Cecembia calidifontis: one gene and its partners. The protein of the gene in region 1 binds, or shares a complex with, the protein of each later gene. Links are inferred from orthologs where the notes say so. Each region holds a gene or a part of one and is shown in the gene's direction. Other genes may lie near its edges. The genes, in order: BC751_RS07955, rplA and rplL.

Evidence for each region.
Region 2: BC751_RS07955 (region 1) and rplA share a complex: the UniProt entries of both Escherichia coli proteins name them as parts of the 50S ribosomal subunit. The link is inferred for Cecembia calidifontis from one-to-one orthologs.
Region 3: BC751_RS07955 (region 1) and rplL share a complex: the UniProt entries of both Escherichia coli proteins name them as parts of the 50S ribosomal subunit. The link is inferred for Cecembia calidifontis from one-to-one orthologs.

Annotation. Positions count from the first base shown.
Region 1 is NZ_SGXG01000001.1:1,819,830-1,827,703, forward strand. The notes cover bases 2,631-5,483. They hold BC751_RS07955 (type B 50S ribosomal protein L31), read left to right. Parts: upstream 2,631-3,860; coding sequence 3,861-4,106; downstream 4,107-5,483. Other genes in these bases: BC751_RS07950 (hypothetical protein), read left to right, coding at 2,771-3,652; BC751_RS07965 (GlmU family protein), read left to right, coding at 4,478-5,483. In the rest of the region: BC751_RS07935 (winged helix-turn-helix domain-containing protein), read right to left, coding at 1-183; BC751_RS07940 (hypothetical protein), read right to left, coding at 173-787; BC751_RS07945 (IS1380 family transposase), read left to right, coding at 1,202-2,509; more of BC751_RS07965, read left to right, coding at 5,484-5,680; BC751_RS07970 (DNA polymerase III subunit), read left to right, coding at 5,687-6,832; BC751_RS07975 (ATP-dependent zinc protease family protein), read left to right, coding at 6,835-7,266; rimK (30S ribosomal protein S6--L-glutamate ligase), read left to right, coding at 7,263-7,874.
Region 2 is NZ_SGXG01000001.1:174,936-182,725, reverse strand. Bases 5,022-7,790 are described here. They hold rplA (50S ribosomal protein L1), read left to right. Parts: upstream 5,022-5,941; coding sequence 5,942-6,640; downstream 6,641-7,790. Other genes in these bases: rpoB (DNA-directed RNA polymerase subunit beta), read left to right, coding at 7,772-7,790; rplL (50S ribosomal protein L7/L12), read left to right, coding at 7,228-7,614; rplJ (50S ribosomal protein L10), read left to right, coding at 6,643-7,185; rplK (50S ribosomal protein L11), read left to right, coding at 5,488-5,931; nusG (transcription termination/antitermination protein NusG), read left to right, coding at 5,022-5,484. Outside these bases: BC751_RS00820 (acyl-CoA carboxylase biotin carboxyl carrier protein subunit), read right to left, coding at 1-159; BC751_RS00815 (M1 family metallopeptidase), read left to right, coding at 210-2,813; tuf (elongation factor Tu), read left to right, coding at 3,334-4,521; preprotein translocase subunit SecE, read left to right, coding at 4,721-4,909; more of nusG, read left to right, coding at 4,927-5,021. UniProt on the Escherichia coli protein: One of the primary rRNA binding proteins, it binds very close to the 3'-end of the 23S rRNA. Forms part of the L1 stalk. It is often not seen in high-resolution crystal structures, but can be seen in cryo_EM and 3D reconstruction models.
Region 3 is NZ_SGXG01000001.1:173,806-176,720, reverse strand. It holds rplL (50S ribosomal protein L7/L12), read left to right. Parts: upstream 1-1,222; coding sequence 1,223-1,609; downstream 1,610-2,915. Other genes in the region: rpoB (DNA-directed RNA polymerase subunit beta), read left to right, coding at 1,767-2,915; rplJ (50S ribosomal protein L10), read left to right, coding at 638-1,180; rplA (50S ribosomal protein L1), read left to right, coding at 1-635. UniProt on the Escherichia coli protein: The binding site for several of the GTPase factors involved in protein synthesis (IF-2, EF-Tu, EF-G and RF3). Is thus essential for accurate translation.

The DNA of each region.
Region 1 (7,874 bases):
TTGAATATATTCCTGTTTTTCCAAATAGCGTAAGTGAGAAGCCAGGTTACCATCGGTGACTTCCAGCAATTCCTTGAAGGAATTGAAGTCATATTGCTCATTGACCATAAGAATAGACATGATGCGGAGCCTAGTGACATTTTCAAATGCCTTATCGTAATTGCCCTTCAATTCACCGGTCATACTTATAATACATCAAGCTGCCATAAATGATATGCAAAGCACCAAAACCTAGGGTCCATAGCAGCAATCCAAACTGTGGAAATAAAGCAGCGATTATTCCTAGCAAGATCTGTCCATATCCCAAATACCTGATTTCACTCAGGGTAAAATGGGAAGCCTGCCAAAGCCCCAATCCGTAAAAGGCCAAAGTGGCAGGGGCAATAAAATGGAAATATCCCTGATGTAATAAAGCCATGCAAAAGAATCCTCCTGTGATGACTGGGATAAACAACGCCTGAAGAAATCGCTTGCCGGCAGGAGTCCACAGTTGGCTCGCTGTTTTTTTGCTTTTCTTCCTGCTAAATGCCCAAGCTGTAGTGATGGAAAGAATCATTACTACGATTCCTGTTAAAGTCAATTTCGTTAAAAGCGGGCTATCGATCTGGACACTGGATTCCAATCCCCAAGGGACATTGGGAGAATATAGCCAAGAATAGGCCAGATAGGCTCCGGAAATGGCATAAATTCCGGCCAATATTCCTGATAAGCCACTCAAGGATAGAAAACGGGTGCTCCGCTCCATCATGGATTTGATTTCTGCTAGATCTTGCTGGGGATTTTTCATTTTAAAAGTACTTTGAAATACAAAGTAAAATCAAAATTCCGACATACCTATGCATTCTCTGAATTATTTTTGCGTTATGAACAAGTAATTATCATCTTTTAACAATGTCAATTGGAGGCAGGGGATAAGTTTCCCTAGTCTACTAAAAAGTCTCTTCTAAATCCCGTGTAAACCTTTCACAGATAGGGCAGCAACCCGCTCTCTTTTTAGGTAAAAATTCTGCTGCAACTACTTCGAAGGGTTAATTTTTTTGATCCAATGTATTACAATATTCGTTTAAAATATTAATTTCCTTAAATCCGCAGGGCGGATTTAAAAAAAGCCGAAAAAGTGGCTGAATTTATTCAATTCAGGCTTTTCCGGCTCGTTTTTTTTCACTTATTTAGATGATACCACTCAAACTAGATAAGCGGTATGAAAATTACGAATTCGACAGAAAAAATCACACCTTTCGGAGGTTTTAATTTTGTTTTTAACTCTTTCAAAAATTCTGGTCTCCCAGAACTCATTGATAATCAATTGGGGGTTAGAGCCTTAAGGGGAGGGTTTTCATACAGTGACATTTTCGCCAATCATATGGCTATTTTCTTTAATGGTGGCGACTGTACTGAAGATATCAATGTTCACTTGAGAGACGCACTTGAACAGGTCCCTTCATTTTCAGTATGCAGTGCCGATACAATTCTGAGAGGTATCAAAGAGCTTGCTGTTGATACAGAACTCTTTATAAATCCGTCCAGTGGAGTAAGCCATGAATTTAATATCAATGGAAAACTCAACAGCTTGTTGTTAAAATCAGCTTGTAAGACCGGATTACTCAAGTCAGGTGTTGCTTACGACCTCGATTATGACAACACCGTCATTCCAACTGAAAAGTACGATTCAAAAAAGACATATAAACACGTCTATGGATATCAGCCAGGTGTAGCTTCCATAGCACATCCTGAATTTTCACAGGCCATTCCTGTGTACGTAGAGGGCAGAAATGGCAACAGTCAGGCCAAATATTTGCAGGCTGATACACTTACACGCATGTTTGGGCAGCTTACCAATGAAAATATCCGTATCGGAAGGTTCAGAGCCGATTCAGCATCCTATCAGGAAGAAGTTCTCCGCACACTGGAAGCACATACCGAAAGCTTTTATATACGGGCAAACAGATGTGCCAAACTGGATAATATCCTTGGAAGTATAGCCCCTGAGAAGTGGCAGAAAATACGTTTGGGTGTACAGGAAATGGAAGTTACTGACCTATCCGACTACAAACCTTTCGGTAAAGACAGGTCTTACAGGCTGGTCATTACCAGAATCAGGCGTAAAGACGGGCAGGCAGATGTGTTTAGTGGAGATGCATTTACTTACAGGGCTATTCTGACCAATGAACATACATCGTCCAATGAAGCTGTTGTAAGGTTTTATAACGCCCGGGGTGCAAGCGAACGCTTGTTTGATGTACTCAACAATGACTTTGGCTGGTCTAAGTTGCCCTGTTCGTTCCTTGCAGAGAATACCTCCTTTATGCTTATGACGGCTATGTATGCCAATTTTTACACCTATATCATTGGAGAGTATTCCAGAAAAGTTGATTGGCTTAAGCCTACCGACAGGCTCAAGAAGTTTATCTTCAGATTTATCACTGTTTCAGCCAAGTGGATAAGAACGGGAAGAAGAGAAGTGCTCAAACTGTTCACGAGTAAGGATTACAAGCCGATTTTGAACTAAATTCAGATAAAAACCCCTCAGGAGCTCAAAAAATAAAGATTTACAGGGAAGAGGTATGCCTTTTCCATTAAAATTGAGGAAAAAAACCGTCCATTTTATCCTCAAACCTAAAATCCATTGTCTCAAAACTATGAACACTCTTCAATCAAAGGGAAGAAATTCCCGAACTAGACCAAAAATGAACACAAACAAGCAGATTCAAATCTCCAAACTAAAATCCTGCGGATTTTAGGAATTTAGTTTCTCTCAATTTGCAGACACATGAAAATTCCTTTCAGAATTTTTGTCCTTACGTTCTTGTTCTTTGTTTTCATTCAACCTGGTCAGGTGTTTGGCCAAGCGGCCAATTTCTTTTCTGAAAATCGATATGCCGATTATCCAGTAATAAGCCTTAAGGAAAATTTCCTTGGCAACCCGGTTTATTTTGTTGGTGGTGATAAGATAAAGGCCTCAGAGGTCCGGGCCTACATGGAAATTATGCCCGGGGATGCCAACGACTTTATGAAAAACCACACCAAAGCCATGACGGGAACAGGATTATTATTGGGAGGACAAGTGGTAGTTTGGGGGGCTTTGGGATACGCTATTGCCAACAGGGATAATTTAAACAATCAAATTGTCAGAAATTGGATTATAGCCACTACAATAGGCGGAATAGGTGCGGGAGCAGGTAGGCCAATGAACAGGGATGGCGTCAGAAGAATCAATACCTTGTTAAACAAGCACAATTACCTGATCAGGCAAGATGATATTACGAAGCCTTACTTGAGTATGGATTTTCGTAATAATCACCTTGGTGAAAAAATCGACATTTATGATGGGCCGAATCTTTTGACCAAAAGCCGCCTCAATCAGTACATGTTGGAATTTCCAGAGTTTGCCGAGTATATGCGAAAATCCCAAAGAAACCAAAACTGGAGTTCGGCGCTGGGAATTGTAGGCTTGGCTTCGACTGTGGTTTTTGTTGGGTATATCCTGACTCCCCAAATTCAGTCTTCTACGCCCAGTAATATCTTGCTTCCCTTGACCATGGCCAATATTGGCTTAAGTATTTCCGGGGGCATAGTCAGAAGAGCTGCCAGAAATCATACGAGGCAGGCTTTGATGAAATTTAATTTCGGGGATGAATTTGTAAGTTATTAAATATGTGGTTTAAATTGTATGGAGGTGATTGGCTTTTTTTTGAAAGGGTTGAGACGATTCAAAACCAAATTTTGCCATCATTCGGGAATTTGGGTGGAATGGAAACCTTTCAATCCAAATAATTTTTGGAGAATTTTGGAATCATTTCAAAAAAGAAATAACTTTGTGCCTCATTTGGAAAAAGCGATCAAAGATAAATAGTAATACAATGAAAAAAGACATTCATCCTAACTACAGAGACGTCGTATTTTACGATACCTCCAGTGAGTATAAGTTCTTGACCAAGTCTACTATCGAGACTAACGAGACTATCGTATGGGAAGACGGTAAGGAGTATCCTGTATATAAGATTGAAGTTTCATCTAACTCTCACCCTTTCTACACCGGTAAGAAGATGATCTTGGATACTGCTGGTAGGGTTGAGAAATTCAACAGAAGATACGCTAAGAAATAATTTTTATTTCTTCAAACGATATCAGTATAAATCTCTCGGTAAAAAGCCGGGAGATTTTTTTATTGCAATCCCTCAAACAACTCATCCAAATCCAGCACAAAACCCTCAATACACTGGGTGGATACTCGGTCCCCGAAAGTGAAAAGTTTGGAGGGAACATATTTCCTGTCGGTAAGGGTATAAACCAGCAATGTTTTTTCATAAGGATGGATGATCCAGTATTCTAGCACGCCTCTTTCCTCATAGACCTCATACTTATTTTGGAGTTGTTTTTTGTTGTTGGAAGGGGAAAGGATTTCTATAATCAGATCTTAAGCGCCTAAACAGCCCAAATCATCGAGTTTTTCCGTTGGAATTTTTATTTTTGTGACATGGACAATCTGATTTTATTCGATGACCCCGCCATACGGGGTGCTTTGCTGCCTTTTACTTTTACCAGGCCGGTGGCCGACATCAGGATAGGGATTCTTAAAATCTCCGAAAAATGGGAGAGATACAGTGGTATCAAACCAGGCTATCTGACACAGGACTACTTATCAGTCAAATTCCCAAAAAATGAAGGGCCGGCACTCATGGTCAATGGGGCTGTTTGCCCCAACCCAAAACTTTGGGCGTCCATTCAGGCCTTGAATCCCGGAGAAGCACTTTATTATGGTCAAAACATTTTGCTGGCTGTGCATGCTGATCAACCGGCTGTTTTTCAGCCCGATAAAACTAAAAACTTACCCCAGATAGAATTTAAGGATGAGTTGGTAGTCATACAGAAAAGCTGGCATATTTTCCAGTTCAATGGAGAGCAAATCCGTGCAGATTATAAGCTGCTCACCGCAGGCAGGACTTCCCAAAAGTGTCCTGACCCGCATACCATTTTATATAATGAGTCCGATATTTTTATTGAGGAAGGGGCCAAAATCAAAGCTGCCGTTCTGAATGCAGAAGGAGGGCCTATTTATATCGGGAAAAACACTGAAGTTCAGGAGGGATCACTTATCCGGGGGCCTTTTGCCCTTTGTGAAGGTTCCACTGTCAACATGGGGGCTAAGATGCGGGGCGATACCACCATTGGTCCTCATTGCAAAGTTGGCGGGGAAGTGTCAAATGCTGTCATTTTTGGATACAGCAACAAAGGGCATGAAGGGTTTTTGGGAAATGCTGTATTAGGGGAGTGGTGTAATATGGGGGCAGATTCCAATAATTCCAATCTGAAAAATAATTACGCCCAGGTCAAAATCTGGGATTACACCAAAGGAGGATTTACCAACACAGGCTTGCAGTTCTGTGGCCTGATGATGGGTGACCATTCCAAATGCGGGATCAATACCATGTTCAATACAGGAACTGTGGTCGGGGTAGGAGCCAATATTTTTGGGGATGGTTTCCCAAGGAATTTTATCCCCTCATTTGCGTGGGGAGGTGCTGCGGGATTCAGTACTTTCCAATTGAAAAAGTTTGAAGAAACAGCCATAGCTGTAATGAAGCGCAGGGGAATGGAATTCAATGAAGTTGAAAAAGAAATTATCCAAAAGGTTTTTGAATTGACCAGGCATTACCGAATTTGGGACAAAGAGGCTTGATAGACTATGTTATTTTCCTCCATACCGGGACTTGAAGAAGTAAAACAAAAAATTATTCTGGCTGTTCGGAATAACCATTTGGCGCATGCACTCCTGTTTCACGGACCAGAAGGATCGGCTAACCTCAAAATGGCATTGGCCCTAGCTACTTATCTCCATTGCGAAAATCCTAAAGAAGAGGATGCCTGTGGTGTTTGTCCTTCTTGCCAAAAAATGAGCAAGTTGGTTCATCCGGACATGAACTTTGCTTTTCCAATGCCGGGAACAGGGGATGCAAAAGAAGAGGACGAGGATAAGAAGAAAGTGGATTTTGTGGGGGCCTTTAGAAATTTTGCGATCAATAACCCTTATGGCAATGTTTCAGACTGGATCTATCAGAATGATTTTGAAAAAAAGCAGCTTAACATTTCAAAAGGCGCAGCGCGACAGATCATCAAAACACTCTCTCTCAAATCCTTTGAGGGGGGATATAAAATCATGCTGATCTGGTCACCGGAATATATGCACGTCAACGCTGCCAATGCCCTCCTTAAAATTTTGGAGGAACCACCCGAGAAAACCATGTTTTTCTTGGTGACTTCACATCCCGAGCAACTGTTGACCACCATCCTGTCAAGGACCCAAAAAATCATGGTAAGGGCCTTTACCGATGAAGAGATCATGAGCCACTTGGTAAATGAGGGTTTTTGTTCTAGAGAAGTTGCTGCGCAGATTGCTCCTTTGGCCGATGGGAATCTAAGAGAAGCTTACAGGATGATTGACCAGGTGGAGGATGAGAATACCACCATGATCCGGGATTGGTTTAGGGCCTGTTATTCCTTGCAGGTGAATGACATCCTTTCATTTGTGGAGAAATTCAGCAGCAAGGACAAAGAAGCACAAAAATCCCTGCTTTTAAGCGGGATAAATGTAATTAGAGAAGTGATGCTGGACAAATCCCAACTTCCTGATTTGATGCGCAGTGTCGAAAAGGACAGGGATTTTATCCATAAGCTTGGCGTGCATGTCATGGACGAAGAGAAGCTTATGAGGGTTTATGAACTGCTGAACCAGGCCCATTACCATTTGGAGAGAAATGCCAACGCCAGGGTTTTGTTTACGGATTTAAGTTTTAAAATCACCCGGGCCATGAAACCACTTCAGACTGCTTGATCATGAAAAAAGTAATTGGCAGAAGAGAAAGGATTTCCATTCCGGAATGGGATTTGAAAAATGTGGTTGCCAAAATTGATACAGGCGCTTATACCTCCTCTATCCATTGTACTTATTGTGAAGAAAGAAATGAAGAAGGAAAAAAGGTACTTTACTTCAAGGTCCTTGATCCTTCCCACAAAAAATTCAAAGATAAACTGTTGCATACCCGGAATTTTACCCAAAAAAAGGTAAGGAATTCCTTTGGCCAGGAAGAAGTCCGCTACAAAGTGACTACGAAAGTCCTTATGTTTGGGGAAGAATTTGAATCAGAATTTACACTCACGGACAGGTCGAAAATGAAAAACCCGATTTTATTGGGCAGGAAAATGTTGAGTGGGAGGTTTTTAGTGGATGTTCAGCAAGTTAATTTGTCAAAAAAATCAAAGAAATGAGAATCGCGGTTCTATCCCGGAATCCCCATCTATATTCTACCAGGAGGCTGGTTGAAGCCATCAAAGATGCAGGTCACGAAGCGCTTGTAGTGGATCATTCCATCTGTGACCTGATCATTGAGCAGGAAGGTCCATCGATAATTTACAAAGGAGAGAAGTTATCTAAGGTAGACGCTATTATACCTAGGATTGGTGCATCTGTAACTTTTTATGGTACGGCCGTTGTCCGTCAATTTGAGTTGATGGGCGTTTTTTCCGCTGTGGAGTCCCAGGCAATTGTCAGGAGCCGGGACAAACTCAGAAGTCTTCAGATTTTATCCAAAGCCGGTTTGGGTATGCCCAAGACCGCTTTTACAAATTTTTCCAAAGGCGGGGAGAAAGCCCTTATCGAAAGGGTGGGAGGAGCTCCTCTGATAATCAAATTACTGGAAGGTACACAAGGTTTGGGGGTTGTCTTGGCTGAGACCAAAAAGGCCGGTCAGTCGGTGATTGAGGCATTTCATGGACTCAAGGCAAGGATCATTGTTCAGGAATTTATAAAGGAGGCCAAGGGGGCAGATATCAGGGCTTTTGTTGTCAACGGGAAAGTGGTAGGGGCTATGAAAAGA
Region 2 (7,790 bases), 1.6 Mb from region 1 along the record:
CACCACTTCAAGATTAAACGACTTCCCGTTTTGAAGAACGTGATAGTGTCTATCCCTGACTTTTGAGATGCTCCAATCCAGGATTTTTCCGTTTACCAAATACTGATCCTTGGACTTTTCTACCTCAAAGACTGAATTTTTAATGCTTACTGAATACATTTCTATTATTTTGCGCTAAGATATACGATAAATCTTTAAAAACCATTTTCATGAGAATCTGGAAGCCAAAACTGAGTTTGCTCCTTTTATGGTTTGTTTTTTGGTCCTGTCAAAGTACCAAAAACACATTGGTAAATAATGAAATCCCCCCACAGGAGCTCGCTGCTGCGGATTTACTTGAAGAAAGCAATAAAAAGCAGGACTTGATCAGGGGGCTGGAAAATAAGATTTCAGCCTATCAGGAAACCAGAAGAAGAGATTTTGACCTCTTGCATACCGCGTTGGACCTGTCTTTTGATTATGAAAAGGAATTGGTCCATGGGCAGGCGGAACTCTCCTTGAAACCTTATTTTTTTCCGCAAAACGAACTGGTATTGGATGCCAAAGATTTTGAAGTCCACAATGTCTGGATGATGGGAAAGAAAGAGGAGGAGGCACTGAATTTTAGCTACAATGGAAGACAGCTTACCCTTTATCTTCCCACAACCCTCACCAGGAAGGATACAATCAAGGTGAAAATAAAATACACTGCCCATCCCAATGAAAATGCCGGAGGTGGAAGCAAAGCCATCACGGATACCAAGGGCCTCTATTTTATCAATGCAAGAGGTGAGGAAAAAAATAAACCTACCCAAATTTGGACCCAGGGAGAGACAGAACACAATTCCAAATGGTTCCCCACAATTGACTCACCCAACGAAAGGGTGACACAGGAATTAAGGTTGACGGTAGATGCCAAGTACCGAACCTTGAGCAATGGCCTTTTGAAATCAAGTAAAGCGAATGGAGATGGCACGAGAACAGATCATTGGGTAATGGACCTCCCCCATGCGCCTTATCTGGCAGCGGTTATAGTAGGAGATTTTGTGGAGGTGAAAGATAGCTGGGAGGGCATGCAGGTCAATTATTATGTTGAAAAGGAATTTGAGAGCGGGGCAAAAAAAGTTTTTGGAAATACTCCGGAAATGATCGGTTTTTTCTCCGAGATATTGGGAGTTAAGTATCCCTGGCAGCGCTATGACCAGGTGGTGGTGCGGGACTTCGTATCGGGTGCTATGGAAAATACCACCATTTCGGTTTTTATGGAAGAGCTTAACCTCAATGAGCGGGAGGCAATTGATTCAGAATGGGACGGTATCATTGCCCATGAGCTCTTTCATCAGTGGTTTGGCAATTTGGTTACCAATGAATCTTGGGCCAACCTCACCTTGAATGAAGCTTTTGCCAATTACTCCGAATACCTCTGGTATGAGTACAAAAACGGCAAGGATGATGCGGACATGCATCATGTATCAGAAATGGAGCAATACTTGGATGAATCCAAAGAAAAGCAGGTGGACCTGATCCGGTTTTACCACGAAAATGGGGAGGATATGTTTGACAGCCATTCTTATGCCAAAGGGGGAAGGATATTGCATATGTTAAGAAGGCATCTGGGGGATGACGCTTTTTTTGCTTCTTTGAACCATTACCTCACCAAACATGCCTTCAAGGCAGTGGAAGTGCATGACCTCAGGTTGGCATTTGAGGAAGTGACAGGTATGGATTTGAATTGGTTTTTCAACCAATGGTTTTTGGCGTCGGGACATCCTATTTTAGAATATGAAGTAGATTACAGCCAGCCCGAGAACCTGCTCCTGACCGTTGCCCAGCGTCAGGACCTGAGCAATACACCTTTATATAGGATACCATTTAAAGTGAGTTGGTACCATGAGGGGAAACGCTTTGAGAAAGAACTGGTCTTGGATAAAGCCTGGCAGCAGTTTGCTGTAGATAATGGTGCACCGGTAACCGAGCTCTATGTGGATGAAGCAGCTGAAATATTGGCAGAAAAGGTTTCTTACAGAGGGAAGCAGCATTTTATCAATCAATACAGAACCTCAGTTTTAGGGCTTGCCCGCTATGAGGCACTGGACAGTTTGGCCAGCATGTTTGCTGAGGACAAAGATGTGGCTGAATTGATGGGCAAAGGGTTGGAGGACGGATTTTGGGCCATCAGGGAATTGGCCATCATGAAAATTTCCTTACATCCGGAATGGCTGCTTTTCATTGATAATCTGGAGGAGAAGTTGTTTGAGATTGCAGAAAATGATCCAAAGAATACCGTTAGGTTAGGAGCGATAGAACTGCTTGCCCTGATAGACGGGGAAAAGTATTCCCCTTCGTTTTTGAGGTGGATGAACCATCCTTCTTATTATGTGGCGGGAGCAGCTTTGGGGGCCTATCTAGAGACCGAAGAAAATATCAACCGGGAAGAAGTGGCGGCCAGGTTCATGGAGGAAAAGAACATCCGGATGGTAGTAGCCCTTGCCAATTATTTCATTGCAGAAGAAATCCCTGGTAAGGGAGGCTGGTTTCATGAAAAGTTGGATCAGATCCGGGGTCAGGCTTTGTACTACTATTTGGGGTATTATGGGGATTATTTCGCCAAGCTACCCGGGGAGGGTTCGGAGCTGGCGATTGCCAATCTCCTGAAGTTGGCAGGAAGTCACAGGGCCAATTATGTACGTATAGCAGCATTTATGGGGCTTTTTGCCTTTGTCGAAGAGGCAGGCGTATTGGACAGTGCCCGGCAAATTTGGCTGAAGGAAGAGGATGAAATGGCGAAAAGGTACATGGAGTTTTTCCTGTCATCCTACCTGGATGAAAATTAATTCCTTGATTTTTATTGGATTAAACCTGACCTGAAAAAAATCCTATGAAAATTTTCACCATAATTTTGAATGTTTACGAAAAGGGTATAATTTTGCCATCCGTTAAGAATACTAAAAGCTGCTAGCGCTTCAAATTCTTGGCAAAAAATCAGTTGGGGGAATACCAAAGCGGCCAACTGGGACGGACTGTAAATCCGTTGACTTATGTCTTCACAGGTTCGAATCCTGTTTCCCCCACAAACTTGAATGAAGTCTGAAAAGGCAATAACATAGAGTTTCAAAAGCGGGAGTAGCTCAGTTGGTAGAGCGGCAGCCTTCCAAGCTGCAGGTCGCGGGTTCGAGCCTCGTCTCCCGCTCTATGCTTTTTATAGCATATTAATGTTATCAGCCGACGTAGCTCAGGGGTAGAGTACTTCCTTGGTAAGGAAGGGGTCACGGGTTCAAATCCCGTCGTTGGCTCTTCAACATTTGAAAAATTTAAACAAATCATATCTTTAACTAAAACAGAGGATTTTCACGCATGGCAAAAGCAACCTTTGACCGTTCCAAACCGCACGTAAATATCGGTACGATTGGTCACGTAGACCATGGAAAGACTACTTTGACTGCTGCCATCACTGCAGTATTGGCTAAGCAAGGTCTTTCTGAAATGAGAGATTTCTCTTCTATCGACAACGCTCCAGAAGAAAAAGAAAGAGGTATCACCATCAACACTTCTCACGTAGAGTATCAAACTGCTAACAGACACTATGCCCACGTTGACTGTCCAGGTCACGCTGACTACGTGAAGAACATGGTTACAGGTGCTGCTCAGATGGACGGCGCTATCCTTGTAGTTGCTGCTACTGACGGACCTATGCCACAAACTAGAGAGCACATCCTTCTTGCCCGTCAGGTAGGTGTTCCTGCTCTTGTAGTGTTCTTGAATAAAGTGGACATGGTTGATGATCCTGAACTTCTTGAACTTGTTGAAATGGAAGTAAGAGAACTGCTTTCTTTCTATGAGTTTGATGGAGACAACATTCCAGTGATTGCTGGTTCTGCTCTTGGTGCACTTAACGGTGAGCCTAAGTGGGAAGAAACAGTTATCAAATTGATGGAAGCTGTTGACAACTACATTCCGCTTCCTGAGCGTTTGATCGACAAAGATTTCTTGATGCCAGTTGAAGACGTATTCTCTATCACTGGACGTGGTACTGTTGCTACTGGTAGAATCGAAAGAGGTATCATCAACTCTGGTGATCCTGTAGATATCATTGGTATGGGTGCTCAAGGTTTGAAATCTACTGTTACTGGTGTGGAAATGTTCCGTAAGATCCTTGACAGAGGTGAAGCTGGTGACAACGTTGGATTGTTGTTGAGAGGTATCGAGAAGTCTCAGATCAGAAGAGGTATGATTATCTGTAAGCCTGGTTCTGTAACTCCTCACGCACACTTCAAAGCTGAAGTTTACGTATTGTCTAAAGAAGAAGGTGGACGTCACACTCCATTCTTCAACAAGTACCGTCCTCAGTTCTATTTGAGAACTACTGACGTAACTGGCGAAATCAAACTTCCTGAGAATGTGGAAATGGTTATGCCAGGTGACAACGTAACTATTGAAGTGACCTTGTTGAACGCAGTTGCTTTGGAAAAAGGTCTACGTTTCGCTATCCGTGAGGGTGGTAGAACAGTAGGTGCCGGTCAGGTAACTGAAATTCTTGACTAATCATTGAGATACATATAAATCCAGATGCGATCCTGATTTTTTTGGGATCGCATTTGTTTCTTAATCCTTATCTAGCTACCTTTGCGTTCCTTTTGGGAACCAAATATTCTACGGGCATAGTTCAATGGCAGAATAGCGGTCTCCAAAACCGTTGATGGGAGTTCGAATCTCTCTGCCCGTGCAAATAATGAAGTGAACCATGAATATTAAAAGTTTTGTCATCGAATCCATTGACGAAATGAAGAACAAGGTTACTTGGCCTTCTTATTCGTTTTTACAAAACAGTGCCGTGTTGGTCATTGTGGCTTCTCTGATCTTCGCACTAGTAATTGGTGTGATTGATCTTGGGTTCGAGAATCTGATGAAGTGGTTTTACGATCTGTTCTAATCGAATTATAATTACTGATGGCTGAACATAAGTGGTACGTACTTAGGGTGGTGGCTGGACAAGAAAAGAAGACCAAGTCTTACTTGGACAATGAAATTGTCAGGGCCAAGCTTCAGGAATACATTCCTGAAGTATTGATTCCATCCGAAAAGGTTTACGAAATGCGCAATGGCAAAAAAAGAGTGAGGGAAAGAAATTTTTTCCCAGGCTATGTTTTGGTCAATGCGGATTTGAGCCACGGTGAGGCCAATCACGTAATTACAAGTATCCCGGGTGTGATCGGTTTCTTAGGTTCAAACCAAGGGGGAGCTTCCAAAACCCCTGAACCATTACGACAGTCTGAAGTCAACAGGATCTTAGGTCGTGTTGAAGAGATTGATGAGTTTGCGGAGAAACTCGATACGCCATTTATAGTCGGAGAGACCGTAAAAGTAATGGACGGTCCCTTTAGTGGTTTCTCGGGGACAATAGAAGAGGTGTTTGAAGACAAAAAGAAACTGAACGTAATGGTTAAGATCTTTGGTCGGAATACGCCTGTTGAATTAAACTTTATACAAGTAGAAAAACAAGATTAAGAAATGGCTAAGGAAATCACTGGTTATGTGAAATTACAAGTGAAAGGTGGCCAGGCAAACCCATCGCCTCCAGTAGGTCCAGCTCTTGGTTCCAAGGGTCTGAACATTATGGAGTTCTGTAAGCAGTTTAATGCCCGTACCCAAGATAAAATGGGACAGGTATTGCCTGTTTTGATTACTGTTTTCTCTGATAAGTCTTTCGAATTCGTAGTAAAAACTCCTCCGGCTGCAAACATGCTATTGGAAGCTGCGAAAGTGAAAGGTGGATCAGCAGAACCTAACAGGAAAAAAGTAGGTTCCGTTACCTGGGATCAGGTAAGGGAGATTGCTCAGGTTAAAATGCCTGACTTGAACGCTTTCAAAGTGGAATCTGCCATGAAAATGATTGCAGGTACCGCAAGAAGTATGGGTATCACTGTTTCTGGTAAAGCTCCTTGGGAGGAATAATCAAAATACTATGGCTAAGTTAACAAAAAAGCAAAAAGAAGCTCTTTCTAAGTACGACCCAAGCCAGCAGTACTCCCTAGAAGAAGCTTCTTCCATTGTAAAAGAAATCACCAATGTAAAATTTGATGCTTCTGTAGACATCGATGTACGCTTGGGCGTGGATCCTAGAAAAGCAGATCAAATGGTGAGAGGTGTAGTGGCACTTCCTCATGGTACCGGTAAGGACGTGAGGGTATTGGTACTTTGTACACCTGACAAAGAAGAAGAAGCTAAGGAAGCTGGTGCAGACTATGTGGGTCTTGACGATTATATTGCCAAAATTGAAGGCGGTTGGACAGATGTCGATGTGATCATCACCATGCCTAATGTAATGGCGAAAGTTGGTAGACTAGGTAGAGTTTTGGGTCCTAGAGGTTTGATGCCAAACCCTAAGTCCGGAACTGTTACTTTGGAAGTAGGTAAAGCAGTTAAGGAGGTGAAAGCCGGTAAAATCGACTTCAAAGTTGATAAATTCGGTATCATCCATGCAGGTATTGGTAAAGTATCTTTTACCCCTGAGCAAATTCAGGATAACGTAAAAGAACTGATCAATACTATCGCTAAGTTGAAACCTGCTTCTTCTAAAGGTACATATTTCAAGAGCATTCACCTATCCAGTACAATGTCTCCTGGAGTGAAAGTAGATAAAGGAAGTATTCAAGGTATTTAATCATGACTAGAGAAGAAAAAGCACAAATAATCGAAAGTCTTACCGAGAAGTTCAAAGAAAATCCATACTTCTATATCACAGATGCTTCTGGATTCACAGTAGCTGAGGTAAATGCTTTCAGAAGAACATGTTTCGAGAGAGGTGTAGAGTACAAAGTGTATAAAAACACCCTGATTGCGAAAGCTTTGGAGACCCTTGACGGTGACTACAAAGGTTTTGCAGACAAAACTTTGAAAGGATTCTCCGGTATCATTTTCTCTAAAGAAATCGGTAACCTTCCAGCAAAAGTATTGCTGGATTTCAGAAAAAAACAAGGTAAAAAAGAGTATAGACCGGTTTTCAAAGGTGCTTACATCGATTCAGATGTTTTCATTGGTGAAGCGAACCTTGAAATGTTGTCTACGCTTAAATCTAAGCAGGAATTGCTTGGCGATCTACTTGGATTGCTTCAGTCCCCTGCTAAAAACCTTCTGGCAGCTCTTCAAAGCGGTCAAAACAACATCACTGGTGTATTGAAGACCCTTGCTGACAGAGAAGAAAAATAAGTTTATCAAATCATTCAAAAAACAAATTAAATAAGAAATAAAATGGCAGATCTTACACAACTTGCAGAACAGTTGGTTAACTTGACTGTAAAAGAAGTTAAAGAATTGACAGATATCCTTAAAGATCAGTATGGTATTGAGCCTGCTGCAGCTGGCGCCGTAATGGTAGCTGCTGCTGGTGGAGCCGGTGCTAGTGAAGCTGCTGCTGAAGAAGAAAAAACTTCTTTCGACGTAATTTTGAAATCTGCTGGTGCTCAGAAACTAGCTGTTGTGAAGCTTGTTAAAGAATTGACTGGTCTTGGCTTGAAAGAAGCAAAAGAACTAGTTGATGGAGCTCCTAAAGCAGTGAAAGAAGGTATCGCTAAAGATGAGGCTGACGCATTGAAGAAGTCTCTTGAAGAAGCTGGTGCTGAAGTAGAAATTAAGTAATTTGAATAACCTATCCTTCCTTTAGGATATGGTTATACGAACAGACCTGACTGAATAGTCAGGTCTTTTCCTGTTTGTGCTCAGGTATAAAATTGCACTATTTCAAGCGAAAATTGTCGCTTTTGGTTATTTATTTTCACTAAAAACATATACTGCCTTGGCTATCCAGAATCAAA
Region 3 (2,915 bases), 1.6 Mb from region 1 along the record:
CCCTAGAAGAAGCTTCTTCCATTGTAAAAGAAATCACCAATGTAAAATTTGATGCTTCTGTAGACATCGATGTACGCTTGGGCGTGGATCCTAGAAAAGCAGATCAAATGGTGAGAGGTGTAGTGGCACTTCCTCATGGTACCGGTAAGGACGTGAGGGTATTGGTACTTTGTACACCTGACAAAGAAGAAGAAGCTAAGGAAGCTGGTGCAGACTATGTGGGTCTTGACGATTATATTGCCAAAATTGAAGGCGGTTGGACAGATGTCGATGTGATCATCACCATGCCTAATGTAATGGCGAAAGTTGGTAGACTAGGTAGAGTTTTGGGTCCTAGAGGTTTGATGCCAAACCCTAAGTCCGGAACTGTTACTTTGGAAGTAGGTAAAGCAGTTAAGGAGGTGAAAGCCGGTAAAATCGACTTCAAAGTTGATAAATTCGGTATCATCCATGCAGGTATTGGTAAAGTATCTTTTACCCCTGAGCAAATTCAGGATAACGTAAAAGAACTGATCAATACTATCGCTAAGTTGAAACCTGCTTCTTCTAAAGGTACATATTTCAAGAGCATTCACCTATCCAGTACAATGTCTCCTGGAGTGAAAGTAGATAAAGGAAGTATTCAAGGTATTTAATCATGACTAGAGAAGAAAAAGCACAAATAATCGAAAGTCTTACCGAGAAGTTCAAAGAAAATCCATACTTCTATATCACAGATGCTTCTGGATTCACAGTAGCTGAGGTAAATGCTTTCAGAAGAACATGTTTCGAGAGAGGTGTAGAGTACAAAGTGTATAAAAACACCCTGATTGCGAAAGCTTTGGAGACCCTTGACGGTGACTACAAAGGTTTTGCAGACAAAACTTTGAAAGGATTCTCCGGTATCATTTTCTCTAAAGAAATCGGTAACCTTCCAGCAAAAGTATTGCTGGATTTCAGAAAAAAACAAGGTAAAAAAGAGTATAGACCGGTTTTCAAAGGTGCTTACATCGATTCAGATGTTTTCATTGGTGAAGCGAACCTTGAAATGTTGTCTACGCTTAAATCTAAGCAGGAATTGCTTGGCGATCTACTTGGATTGCTTCAGTCCCCTGCTAAAAACCTTCTGGCAGCTCTTCAAAGCGGTCAAAACAACATCACTGGTGTATTGAAGACCCTTGCTGACAGAGAAGAAAAATAAGTTTATCAAATCATTCAAAAAACAAATTAAATAAGAAATAAAATGGCAGATCTTACACAACTTGCAGAACAGTTGGTTAACTTGACTGTAAAAGAAGTTAAAGAATTGACAGATATCCTTAAAGATCAGTATGGTATTGAGCCTGCTGCAGCTGGCGCCGTAATGGTAGCTGCTGCTGGTGGAGCCGGTGCTAGTGAAGCTGCTGCTGAAGAAGAAAAAACTTCTTTCGACGTAATTTTGAAATCTGCTGGTGCTCAGAAACTAGCTGTTGTGAAGCTTGTTAAAGAATTGACTGGTCTTGGCTTGAAAGAAGCAAAAGAACTAGTTGATGGAGCTCCTAAAGCAGTGAAAGAAGGTATCGCTAAAGATGAGGCTGACGCATTGAAGAAGTCTCTTGAAGAAGCTGGTGCTGAAGTAGAAATTAAGTAATTTGAATAACCTATCCTTCCTTTAGGATATGGTTATACGAACAGACCTGACTGAATAGTCAGGTCTTTTCCTGTTTGTGCTCAGGTATAAAATTGCACTATTTCAAGCGAAAATTGTCGCTTTTGGTTATTTATTTTCACTAAAAACATATACTGCCTTGGCTATCCAGAATCAAACCGTAAGGAAAAGTTTCTCATCAATAAAGGTAGTCAAAGACTATCCGGATTTCTTAGATATCCAATTACAATCTTTTAAAGACTTTTTTCAGTTGGACACTCCTGCTGAAAAAAGAAGACAGGATGGTCTTTTCAAGGTGTTTTCTGAAAACTTCCCTATTTCTGACTCCAGGGAAAATTTCACCCTTGAATTTATTGACTATACAGTAGATCCTCCAAAATACAGCGTAGAAGAATGTATTGACAGGGGATTGACTTATTCGGTGCCGCTAAAAGCAAAGCTAAGATTGCTTTGTCATGATGAGGACAATGAGGATTTTGAAACCATCGAACAGGAGGTATTCTTAGGAAACCTTCCTTACATGACGGAAAAAGGCTCCTTTGTCATCAATGGTGCTGAAAGGGTAATCGTTTCCCAACTTCACAGATCTCCTGGTGTTTTCTTTGCCCAAAGTAAACACACCAACGGTACCAAGTTATATTCTGCCAGAATTATTCCTTTCAAAGGTAGCTGGATAGAATTTGCTACTGACATCAACAATGTCATGTATGCTTACATTGACCGTAAGAAGAAGTTTCCGGTTACTACCCTGTTGAGAGCTATAGGATTTGGTTCTGATAAAGAAATCCTGGACCTATTCGGGCTTTCAGAAGAAATTGAGGCAACCAAAAACAACCTCAAAAAAGTATCCGGAAGAAGGCTTGCTGCCCGTGTATTAAGAACCTGGGTGGAAGATTTCGTGGATGAGGATACCGGAGAGGTGGTTTCTATTGATAGAAATGAAGTTTTGTTGGAAAGGGATTCCGTTCTGACAGATGAAGATATTGAATTGATCCTTGATTCAGGCACTAAATCCATCATTCTCCATAGAGAAGATGTGAATGTGGCTGATTTCTCTATTATTTATAATACCCTGCAAAAAGATAACTCCAACTCTGAAAAAGAAGCTGTGGAGGTAATCTATCGTCAGTTGAGAAATACTGAGGCTCCCGATGAGGCTACTGCCCGTGAGGTGATCCATGGCCTATTCTTCTCTGATAAGCGTTACGATCTGGGTGAAGTAGGTAGATATAGGATCAATAAAAAATTGGGTCTTGATATAGATCCTCAAAAAATCGTTTTGACTACT